Regions from separate parts of the Micromonospora sp. CPCC 205561 genome, predicted to be linked through region 1. Evidence: riboswitches for the same ligand, from Rfam matches in the RefSeq annotation. Region 1 holds a riboswitch; each other region holds the start of a gene.
What was found. A riboswitch is a leader RNA that binds a small molecule or an ion and turns the genes downstream of it on or off. The one in region 1 is predicted to bind S-adenosylmethionine.
Positions count from the first base shown of each region.

Region 2: another riboswitch for S-adenosylmethionine. It lies ahead of V6V16_RS24755 (ABC transporter substrate-binding protein); the one in region 1 lies ahead of thrC (threonine synthase).
Region 3: another riboswitch for S-adenosylmethionine. It lies ahead of V6V16_RS24075 (aminotransferase class V-fold PLP-dependent enzyme); the one in region 1 lies ahead of thrC (threonine synthase).

Region 1 covers NZ_JBAKHV010000015.1:11,094-14,901, forward strand. Annotated here, with positions in the region: gene V6V16_RS10850 (GNAT family N-acetyltransferase) at 1-288, opposite strand, end outside; gene thrC (threonine synthase) at 727-2,013, opposite strand; SAM riboswitch class I at 2,024-2,159, opposite strand; gene V6V16_RS10860 (hypothetical protein) at 2,400-3,140, shown strand; gene V6V16_RS10865 (DUF4232 domain-containing protein) at 3,386-3,808, shown strand, end outside.
Region 2 covers NZ_JBAKHV010000065.1:22,521-26,328, forward strand. Annotated here, with positions in the region: gene V6V16_RS24750 (amino acid ABC transporter permease) at 1-616, opposite strand, end outside; gene V6V16_RS24755 (ABC transporter substrate-binding protein) at 657-1,514, opposite strand; SAM riboswitch class IV at 1,786-1,897, opposite strand; gene V6V16_RS24760 (RraA family protein) at 1,968-2,660, opposite strand; gene V6V16_RS24765 (sensor histidine kinase) at 2,781-3,808, opposite strand, start outside.
Region 3 covers NZ_JBAKHV010000061.1:6,231-10,038, forward strand. Annotated here, with positions in the region: gene V6V16_RS24070 (FUSC family protein) at 1-1,140, shown strand, start outside; gene V6V16_RS24075 (aminotransferase class V-fold PLP-dependent enzyme) at 1,334-2,614, opposite strand; SAM riboswitch class IV at 2,661-2,783, opposite strand; gene V6V16_RS24080 (PrsW family intramembrane metalloprotease) at 2,806-3,808, shown strand, end outside.

The DNA.
Region 1 (3,808 bases):
GCGGCGCCGGTACCCCGGGTGCACGATCAGGTCGACCGTGGCGTTCTCGGTGTTGTCGAGCTGCGGCAGCTCCAGCGCGAGGTAGCCGGCCGGCAGGCCGTCGAGCCGGGCCAGCGCCCAGAGCGGGGCGTTGCCCGGCATCGGGTGCCGGACCGACGCCTCGAAGCGCCGCCGGCAGAAGGGCGGGAAGTCCGGCAGATCGGCCTCGTTGGCCGCCGCGCCGATCCGGTAGGCCTGGTCGATCGCGGCCTGGTCGGCGACGTCGAGCGGCGCGATCGTGATGCCCATCAGGTGAGGGTGCGTCATGAAACGACGATCGGGCCAGCGATTTTACGCCGGCCCGATCGGAACGTTGGTCGGGAGGGACGCTCGCACAACGCCTCCGGCGTTGGGTCGCAAGAACTGAAAGTCTCCGGCGAAACGCCCTCCCGCAGGGAGCATCCTGCGCCGTCCCTTTCCTGCCGTCAAGTCCTCGGGACCGCATTTCGCGTACGCACAGCAAAACCACAGCTACCCACCGCTCCCCGCCCCCCCCTCCCCCGCCCCCTCCCTCCCCGCCCCGCCCCGTCCTGCCCCCTCCTGCCCCCGCGATCTTGCACTTTCCGCCCCCAGCCGGGCCGAAATGTCGGGAATGCGGGGGCGACGAGTGCAAGATGGCGGGGCGGGTGTGGCGGGGGCGGGGCGAGGGGTGGGGTGGGGGTGGGAAGGCGGGGCGGGTGGGGGTGGTCAGGAGAGGAGGTTGGCGTCTCGGGCGGCGCGCAGGGAGGGCTTGATGCGGTGGGTGGGGCCCACCTCGGCGGCCACGGCGTCGAGGGTCTTGAGGCCCTCGCCGGTGTTGAAGACGACGGTCTCCGCCGTCGGGTCGAGCCGGCCCGCCTCGACCAGCTTGCGCAGCACCGCCACGGTCACCCCGCCGGCGGTCTCGGCGAAGACGCCGGTGGTCCGGGCCAGCAGCCGGATGCCGGCGCGGATCTCGTCGTCGTCGACGTACTCCATCCAGCCCCCGGTGCGGCGCACCGCCTCCAGGGCGTAGAGGCCGGCGGCCGGGTCCCCGATGTTCAGCGACTTGGCGATGCCGGTCGGCTTGACCGGGACGATGGTGTCGCTTTCGGCGTGCAGCGCGGTGGCGATCGGGTTGCAGCCGGCCGACTGGGCGCCGAACACCTTCCAGCCGCCGGCCGGCGCCTCCACCAGGCCGATCTCGACCAGCTCGGTGAACGCCTTGTCGATCTTGGTGAGCAGCTCGCCGGAGGCCATCGGGATCACCACCTGCGCCGGGATCCGCCAGCCGAGCTGCTCGGCCACCTCGTAGCCGAGCGTCTTGGACCCCTCGGCGTAGTAGGGGCGTACGTTCACGTTGACGAACGCGGTGTCCTCGAACTCGTCCGTCTCCACCAGCTCGCCGCAGAGCCGGTTCACGTCGTCGTACGAGCCGTCGATGGCGACCAGCTCGCCGCCGTAGACGGCGGTGGTGACCACCTTGCCCTGCTCCAGGTCGCTCGGGATGAAGACCACCGACGGCGCGCCGGCCCGGGCGGCGTGCGCGGCGACCGAATTGGCCAGGTTGCCGGTGGAGGCGCAGGCGTAGCGGCTGAAGCCGAGGGCGTGGGCGGCGGTCAGGGCCACGGAGACCACCCGGTCCTTGAACGAGTGCGTCGGGTTGGCGCTGTCGTCCTTGACCCAGAGCGGAGCGGTGATGCCCAGCTGGGCGGCGAGGTGCGGGGCGGCCACCAGCGGGGTGAAGCCCGGGTCGAGGGTGACCCGCGTCGCCGGGTCCTGACCGGCGGGCAGCAACGCCGCGTACCGCCAGATGTTCTGCGGGCCCGCCTCGATCTGCTTCCGGGTGACCCGCGCGAGCGCGGCGGCGTCGTAGTCGACCTCCAGCGGGCCGAAACACTCGTAGCAGGCGTGCTGGGCGGCGAGCGGGTAGCGGGCCGAGCAGGCGCGGCAGACCAGGGCGCGGGCGGGGCTGGCCGTGGTGTCGATGCCGGGCGGGGCGAACGTCGACGTCATGTCGAGGGTCCTCTCATCTTTCCCCGCATCGCACCCTGCGGCGGGGACGGAATTGGCACCTGCCCCGCCGGTCGCTCTGCGATGAGCGCGCGGGGTGGTTGCCGGGGCGTCGTCGGGCCGTATCCCTCAGCCCCTCTGGATGAGGTATGCAGTTGTGCCGTCGAGTCTAAGCACCGACGCCGCCCGGACCGGCGGGACATCCCACGCTGTGAGCGACGCCGCAGGCCCGGCCGTCCGGCCGGACGGTCCGCGGCACGCCCCGCCGCCCGGGCCGTCGAGCGCTGCCGCCCTCCGGATGGACGCCGCGCCGGCCCTGGTCCACCACCGGCGGGCGCGCTGGCGCGAGGCCGCTACGGTGCGGGCACATCGACGGAAAGGAACGCGTGATGCGTCGCAAACTCGTCCCGGTGGTGGCGCTCTCCATGGCCTGCCTGCTGGTGGCCACCACCGCCTGCTCCTCGGGCAGCCGGAAGAAGCGGAGCCGGTCCGCCGACCGGGCCGCCGGCACCGCCGCGCAGCGGGACGACGCCGACGCCGCCCCGGCGACCAGCCGGGCGACCCCGACGCGCCGCACCGGTGACCGGCTCACCTGCGCCGCGCTGCGCGACACCCGGGTCGGCAGCCCGAAGGTCCGCTACCAGGGGTACGCGGCCCCGATCCCCCTCGCCGACGGCCGCTGGTCCGACCGGGACGGCACGACAGTGGAGTTGCAGCGGCCGTGCGCCGTCGGCGACCTCGACGGCGACGGCGCGGCCGACGCGATCGGAGTGGTCATGCTCGACGGCGGCGGCACCGGCCGCTTCTTCACCCTCGCCGCCTGGCGCAACGTCGGAGGAAAGCCGGACTACCAGGCCCAGGCCGACCTCGGCGACCGTACGCCGGTGCAGAGCGTCAGCGTCCGCGACGGCAGGGCGACGGTGGTCTACCTGACCCGGCCCGCGGACGGCCCGACGGCGGAGCTGAGCATCCGACGCACCGCCGTCTACCAGCTCAGGGGCACGAAGCTGGTGGAGCTGAGCCACGCCGACACCCGCGCGACCGGCACCGACGGCGGCACGGCCGGCTCCGCCGACGGCGACACCGCAGTGGACTCCTCCACCCGCAGGCGCGGGCCCCGTTCCCACTGACCCCGACACGCCCCCGCTTACGTCGGTGCGGGCCCGCCACCACCCGGGCGAGGCGGACCGGCGGCTCCCGTCCCGCTCCGACCGCGTCGGCCGGGTTCCGGGACCGGTGATGTCGTGGCCGAGCCGGCGCGACAGGCGCCCGGAGGGTGCCCGGAGCGGTGGTCGCGCAGGTGGGGCGGCCGAACCGCGCTCGACGGCCGCCGTCCCAGGATCGGCGCCGCACCGGCGGGTGCGATGATCGGGCGATGGCACTTCCCGAAGCCCGACCCGCGGCGCGCCGTCACCGGGGAGTTCCAGACCCGACGCGGACGGTCGGGCTCGCGGTCTGCGGACTCGTCCTGCTGGGCGCCTGCTCCCCGGCGGGTGACCTGCCGTCGGTCGAACCGGCGCCGAGCAGGGTACCGAGAGGGACCGCGCCGGCGTCCGGGGCCGCCCCCACCGCCGGCTGCCCGGACTCCGGCGTCCACATCAGTTCGCCGGGCACCAGCGCCGCGATGGGTCTGCGGGCCCTCGGGCTGGAGCTGGTCAACTGCGGCACGGAGCCCTACCGGCTCGACGGCTACCCGGTGCCGCGACTGTTCGACGGCGACGGCGACCCGATCCCGGTCCGGGTGATCGACGGGGCCGAGGGGATCACGTCGGGCTTCGACGATCCGCCCCGGCCGCTG
Region 2 (3,808 bases), on a different contig from region 1:
GCAGCGCCGACTGGTTGCCGGTGTTCGCCGCGTAGTCCTGCCCGATCCGGAACAACTCCCGCTGGCTGGCCAGCAGGCCGAGGAAGTAGACCAGGCTGGAGTCCTTGATCAGCGCGATCAGCTGGTTCACCCAGGCGGGCAGCACCCGGCGGATCCCCTGCGGGACGATCACCAGGCGCATCGCCTCACCCCAGGACAGGCCCAGTGCCCGGGCCCCCTCCAGCTGCGCGGCCTCCACCGACTGGATGCCGGAGCGGAAGATCTCGCCGATGTAGGCCGCCGCGATCAGCGACAGCGCCAGGATGCCCAGGGGGTACGGGTTGGGCCCCCACACCCGCATGCCCAGCGGCGCCAGGCCGACGCCGATGAGCAGGATCGTCGCCGCGGCGGGCAGGCCGCGGAACACGTCGGTGTAGACCCGCGCCGGCCACCGCAGCCATCGGGTACGCGAGATGCCCGCGACGGCCAGTGCCATGCCCAGCACCGAGCCGAGCAGGGCGGCGGAGACCGCCAGGATCAGCGTGTTGGGCAGCCCCACCGTCAGCATCTCGGGCAGCGCCTCGCGCATGGAGTCCCAGTCGAAGAAGGTCTCCCACAGGGTGCTCAACGGATCCATCGTTCCTCCCACCGCCCCGCCCGCTCGTCGTCCGTACGTCTCAGGAGGTGGCCGACGCCGACGGCACCGCAACCGTGCCGCTGCCCGGCTTGAAGTCGGCCGGGATCGGGCGGCCCGGGTAGTACTGGGCCTGCAGGCGGCTCCACGTGCCGTCCGCGATCACCTCGTCGAGGCCCTTGTCCAGTGCCTCGCGCAGCTTGTCGTTGCCCTTGGCGAACGCGTACGCCGTGGGGGCAGGGCTGAGCAGCTTGGCCGCCACGGTGATCTTGCCGCCGCTGTCGGCGGCCGACTTGTCGCCGATCTCGGCGGGGGCGATCCAGGCGTCGGCGGTGCCGGCCTTGAGCTGGTTGATCGCGCCGTTGTAGTCGGGCACCCGGACCGGGTCGAGCCCCTCGCCGGTGGCGTAGTCGTCCTGGACGGTGCCCTGCACGACCACGACCCGCTTGCCGGCGAGCTGGTCGAATCCGGTGATCGACGAGCCGGCCGGCACGTCGAGTCCGAAGTGGCCGAAGTCGTAGCCGTTGCCGAAGTCGACGGTCTTCCTCCGCGCCTCGGTGATCGTGATCGAGGAGCTGCCGACGTCGAACTTGCGGTTGTTGACCTGGGAGAGCAGGGCGGAGAAGTCCGTGCCGACGAACTCCACCTTCAGGCCGACCTTCGCGGCGACCGCGGTGAGCAGGTCGTTGTCGAAGCCGGTGAACCTGCCGTCCTTGAGGTAGACGTTCGGCGGGGCGTCGGTGAGCGTGCCGGCGCGCAGCACGCCCGGCTGGAGCAGGCCGTACGGGTTGTCGGCCGAGGCGCCGGAGGCGTCGTCGCCGCAGCCGGTCAGCGCGGTGGCGGCGAGGACGGCGGCGACGCCGAGGGCGGCGGCCCGGGTGAGGGAGGAAAGGATGCGCACAGGTGTCTCCGATGAGGTGTTCCGGTGGCGGGCACGGGCGTGCGTCGCCGACGGTGCGCCCGGTGGGCGTACCGCTGGGATGGGTCGTGGCAGAAGGGGTGGCGCGCCTAGCGCGCGTCGCCGGGGCGACAGGAGGTGGCGCAGACCCGCATCGTGTCGACGTGGCGGCGCCGCGTCAGGGCCGGCTCCGTCGGGGCCACGGCGGGGCCCGCCGGTGGGGCGAGGCTGCGGAAGGACATGGCTCTCCTCGGTCGGTGACGACCCGGGAACCAGGCCGCGCTTGCACCGGAACCACTCCGGTGCCTGGTCCTCACCCGGGGCACCCCTGCGCGGACGAGGGTTGCCGGCCAGCGAGCCGGGGCTTGACGCTGGCGCTCATGACCTGCCGACGAGGCTAGCAGCCCGTCCCCGGCAACCGTCCAGCCGCTATGACGACCCTCACCCGGGCCCGGGTCACTCCTCGATCGCCCCGCCCACCCGCCGCAGGTGCCGGCGGAAGGTGTAGGCCGGGTCGGTGGCGCGGTGGGCCAGGTACTCGGCGAAGCCGGTCTGCTCGCGCAGCGTCTCCCCGGCGCGGATCCGCCGTGCCTGGACCCGCTCGACGTCGCGGATGCGCTCCGCCGCGGCGAACAGCTCCGCGGCGCGCCCGGCGGGGAGGAAGAGCGCGCCGTCGTCGTCGGCGACCACGAGGTCGTCGGGACCCACCAGGTGCGGCCCGACCCGGGCGCTGGTGAGCGTTTCCGGCTCCCTTGGGTCGAGCCGGGTCGGCCCGAGGGGGAGGGCGCCGTAGCTGAACACGGGCAGGCCGATCTCCACCAGCTCGGGAGTGTCCCGGTGCAGGCCCCACACCAGCAGCCCGGCGATCCCGGCCGCGACGCCCTCCAGCACCGCCAGTTCGCCGACGCACGCCTCGTCGCCGCGGCCGCCGTTGTCGATGACGAGCACGTCGCCCGGGGCCGCGTTCGCGTACGCCTCCAGGAACACGTCGACGCTGCCGTGGTGGCGCACCGGCAGCACCCGGCCCGCGATCCGGTGACCGGGGACGACCGCGCGGATCCCGGCCGGCGCCGCGCGCGGCGGCACACCGAGGCCTACGCAGGCGTCGGCGATCAGCGGCGTGGACAGGTCGGCGAAGCGCTCCCGCATGACGTCCCTCCCGGCGGTGCCCGGATCGTGGGCCGTCATCGTAGGGAGCACGGGCGGTGCCGGGGCGAGGTCCAATCCTGCCCCGCTGGCATCGCGCCCGGCACGCCGTCGCGTGCTCCCTCAGACCGGGACCCTCTGCTCCGCCGCCGGCTCGCCCGACTGTCCGGGTACGACCGCCGCCGGCACGCGCGGCATCGTGAAGACGAACCGCGTCCCGCCCTGGTACGCCTCGTCCAGGCTCAACGTCCCGCCGTGGTGCTCGACGACCTTCTTGCAGATCGCCAGGCCGATGCCGGTGCCCGGGTAGGCGCCCCGGGGATGCAGCCGCTGGAAGATGACGAAGATCTTCTCGGCGTACCGGGGGTCGATGCCGATGCCGTTGTCCTCGACCGCGAACGACCAGCCCTCCGGCGTCTCCGCGACCGTCACCCGTACCAGCGGGGCCCGGTCGGGGCTGCGGAACTTGACGGCGTTGCCCAGCAGGTTCTGCCACAGCATGGTCAGCAGGGTCGGCTCGCCGCGCACGGTGGGCAGCGGGTCGTGGGTGATGGTCGCGCCGGCCTCCTCCACCGCCCGGGAGAGGTTCGCCTCCGCCTGCGCGAGCACCTCGGCCAGGTCGACCTCCCGCTGCTCCGCGTAGACCCGGCCGATCCGGGAGAAGGTGAGCAGGTCATTGATCAGCTCCTGCATCCGGCTCGCCCCGTCGACGGCGAAGCCGATGTACTGCCGGGCCCGGTCGTCGAGCTGGTCGGCGTAGCGGCGCTCCAGCATCTGGCAGAACGACGCCACCTTGCGCAGCGGCTCCTGCAGGTCGTGTGACGCCACGTACGCGAACTGCTCCAGGTCCTCGTTGGAGCGGCGCAGCTCGGCTGCCTGCTGTTCCAGGGCGTCGCGGTCGTGCTGACTGCTCTCCCACGCCTGCACCACCGTGCGGCGCATGGTCTCCACGTCGGTGGTGAGCCGGGCGATGTCGGCCGGGCCGTCCGGCCGCAGCCGGTGCCGGAAGTCGCCGCCGGCCACCTGCCGCACCGAGGCGCCCAGCCGGTCCAGCGGCCGCAGCACCCTCGTGCGTACGAGCACGGAGCCGACGATCCCGCAGAGCAGCAGGGCCGCCAGGATCGACACGAAGGTCAGGTCCCGCAGCGCCC
Region 3 (3,808 bases), on a different contig from region 1:
GCCACCCTGCACGACCGCCTGCACCGGGTCCGGATGGCGCTGGGCCTCGCCGTGCAGGCCGGTCTCGCCGCCGGGCTGTCCTGGCTGGCGGCGCACGAGTTGCTGGGCAACCCGCAGCCGGTATTCGCGCCGATCTCCGCCGTCGGCACCCTCGCCGTCTCGGTCGGTCAGCGGTTCCGCCGCACCATGGAGCTGATCGTGGGGGTGGCGGTCGGGGTCGCCGTCGGCGACTTCCTGATCTACCTGCTCGGCACCGGGCCGTGGCAGCTGGGTCTGGTGGTCACCCTGGCCATCCTGCTGACGATCTTCGCCGGCGCCAGCGTGGCCATCGTCATCCAGGCGGCGGCCACCGCGGTGCTGATAGTGACGCTCAGCCCGTCGACCGAGAACCTGGAGATACCCCGGTTCGTCGACGCCTTCGTCGGCGGCGGGATAGCGCTGCTGGTCACCGCGATCCTGCTGCCGCTCAATCCGCTGCGGATCATCAACCGGGCCGCCCGGCCGGCCCTGGACCTGCTCGCCGACCAGCTGGACGCCGCCGCGGAGGCCCTGCGGAACCGCGACCGCGAGAAGGCGCAACGCGCCCTGGAACGGCTCCGCAACAACCAGGACGAGCTCTCCACCTTCACCGAGGCGATCGAGGGGGCGAAGGAGACCGCCATGCTCTCGCCGGCCCGGTGGCACCGGAGGGACGAGCTGACCCACTACGCCGAGGCCGCCGACCCGCTCGACCGGGCGATGCGCAACGCCGGCACGCTGATCCGGCGCGCCGTCACCCTGATCGAGGACGAGGAGCCCGTCCCCGAGTCGATGCCGGACGCGTTGGCCCACCTGGCCGAGTCGGTACGCCTGCTCAAGCACGAGTTCGCGGTCGGGGAGGAACCGGAGCAGGCGCGGGAGCGGGCGTTGCGCGCGGTCAGCGAGGCCGGCCGAGCGTACGCCGACGGGGTCGGCTTCTCCGGCAGCGTGGTGGTCGCGCAGGTGCGTACCACGGCCAGCGACCTGATGGTGGCCTCGGGCCTCACGCAGGAGGAGGCTAACCGGGGGGTGCGCCAGTCCTTCGGCGACCTGGACCGGCCGCGGGACGCGGGGGAGCGGAGCGACGCCCCAAGACCCCCCGCCACACCCCCACTCGGCTGACCCGCCCCGCCCCACGCCCCCGCCCCGCCCCGCCCCGCCCCTCGCCCCCGCCCCTCGCCCCTTGCCCTCGCCCCCGCCCTCGCGATCTTGCACTTTCGGCCTTCGAGGTGAGGCTTGAGTCCGGATTGTCGGGGCGGCAAGTGCAAGATCGGCGCGGCCGGGCGGCCGGGCGGCCGGGCGGCGGGCCGCCACGTCACGCCAGCGCGGCCAGGGCGGCGAGCAGCCGGTCCACGTGGGCGGCGGTGCTGCCCAGGCCGATGCTGGCGCGCAGGGCGGTCGGCGGCAGGTCCCGCCGGCCGCTGCGCGTCGCCGCCTCGACGAGCAGCCGCCGGGCCAGCGGGTGGGCGCAGAAGAGGCCGTCCCGTACCCCGATGTCGTGCGCGCGGGCCAGCTCGGCCGCCACCTCCGCCGAGTCCCGGCCGGCCACCGCGAACGACACGATGCCCACCCGGGGCGCGCCCGGCCCGAAGGTGCGCAGCTCCACCACGTGCGGCAGGGCCGCGATGCCCTCGCGCAGCCGGGCCAGCAGGGCCTGCTCGGCGTCGTGCAGGGCCCCCCGGTCCGCGTCGGCCAGGGCCGCGCAGACCGCGGCCAGCGCGACCGCGCCGAGCAGGTTCGGCGTACCCGCCTCGTGCCGGCCGGGGCCGGCCGACCACCGTACATCGTGGGTGGCCGCCCCGACGTGGCTGGTGGCGCCCCCGCCGGCCAGGTAGGGCGGCGCGGCGTCCAGCCAGTCCGCCCGCCCGACCAGCACCCCCGCGCCGAACGGCGCGTACAGCTTGTGACCGGAGACCGCGAGGTAGTCGACGCCGAGGGCGGCGACGTCCACCGGCGCGTGCGGGGCGAGCTGCGCCGCGTCCACGGCGATCCGGGCCCCGTGCCGCCGCGCCACCCGGGCCAGTTCGGCCACCGGCCAGCGCTCGCCCGTCACGTTGCTGGCGGCGGTCACCGCGACCAGCACCGGCGGGCCCTGCGCGGGGCGCGGGCCGCCCCCCGTGCCGGGCCGGCGTAGCTCGGCGAGCGCGCAGGCCAGCGCGCGGACCGCCTCGGCCGGCTCCCGGGGCACCGGCAGCCGGACCGAGCCGCGCGGCCAGGGCAGCAGGTTGGCGTGGTGCTCACCGCCGAAGGTCACCACCGTGGTGCCGGCGGGCAGGGCCCGGGCCAGCAGGTTCAGCGCGTCGGTGGTGTTGCGGGTGAAGACCACGTGGTCGTCGGCGCGGGCGCCGAAGAAGTCACCGACAGTCTGCCGGGCGCGCTCGTAGGCGAGGGTGCAGCGCCGCGACAGGGCTCCGGCGCCACGGTGCACGCTGGCGTACCAGGGCAGCAGCTCGGCCACCGCGTCGGCCGCGACCCGCGCGCAGGGCGCGGTCGCCGCGTAGTCCAGGTTGACCTGGCCGGGCACGCCGAGCACGTCGAGCGGCCCGACGGCGGCGGCCGGCCGCGGCGCGGGCGGGGGTACGAGAGTGACGGTCATGGCCGACCTCCGGGTCCAGGGACCCCGGGTGGGCACACACGGGCGGGGTCCGCGCTTGCCCGGCGCGCGGTTCACGGGCCGGGCCCGGTCATCACCCGGGGCACCCCACCGCGAACTCGACGAGGGTTGCCGGCCAGCAAGCCGGGGCTTGACGCTGGCGCTCGTGACCTGCGGGCAGCATAGCCGGGCGAATGCGCCCGGACCAGCCGGCCCGCGGTGGTTACGCTGACCGCATGGCCGACACCCCGCCCGGCGTACCCCTGCCGCCGTCGCCGACCGCGCCCGCCGTCCCGCCGGCCGGCGGGGCTCCCCGGATGCCGCTGCGCCGGCTGGGCTGGCGTCGGTTCCTGGTGCTGGCCGCGACCGTCCTGTTCATCGCGGCGTGCGCGCTGTTCATGGTCTTCACGCTGGGCGAGAACCTCGGCGCCGAGGCGCTGCTGATCGGCGTGGTCGCCGCGATCCTCCCGGTTCCGGTGCTGGTGGGCTGCTTCCTCTGGCTGGACCGCTACGAACCGGAGCCGCTGAAGTACCTGGTCTTCTGCTTCGCCTGGGGCGCGTTCGTCTCCACCGCCGCCTCGCTGACCGTCAACGAGTTCTGGGCCGGGCGCTTCGAGGCGTGGGGGCTGCCGACCGCGCTGACGGCGGTGCTGGTCGCGCCGTTCATCGAGGAGCTGACCAAGGCGCTCGGGCCGATCCTGTTGCTGATCTTCCGCCGCCGGGAGATCTCCGGCATCACCGACGCCCTGGTCTACTGCGGGCTCTCCGCGATCGGGTTCGCCATGGTGGAGAACATCCTCTACCTGGGCGGCTACGGCTACGCCACCGGCGTGGAGCGGTACGGCCCCGCGACCGGCGCGCAGCAGGTCATCGCCGTCTTCATCGTCCGGATCCTGCTCTTCGGCTTCGCCCACCCGCTCTTCACCTCGATGACCGGGGTGGGGCTGGGGATCGCCGCGCGCGCCGCCGACCGGTGGGTCCGGGTGCTCGCCCCGATCGCCGGCCTGCTGCTGGCGATGATGCTGCACGGCCTCTGGAACCTGCTGCCGACGCTCACCCAGGCCACCGGCCAGATGCTGATCATGCTGTACGGCTTCATCGGCGTGATGGTGCCGGTCTTCTTCGGCATGGTCGGGCTCGCCGTGTGGCTGCGCGCCTGGGAGGGGCGGCTCACCGAGCGGACCCTGCCGGACTACG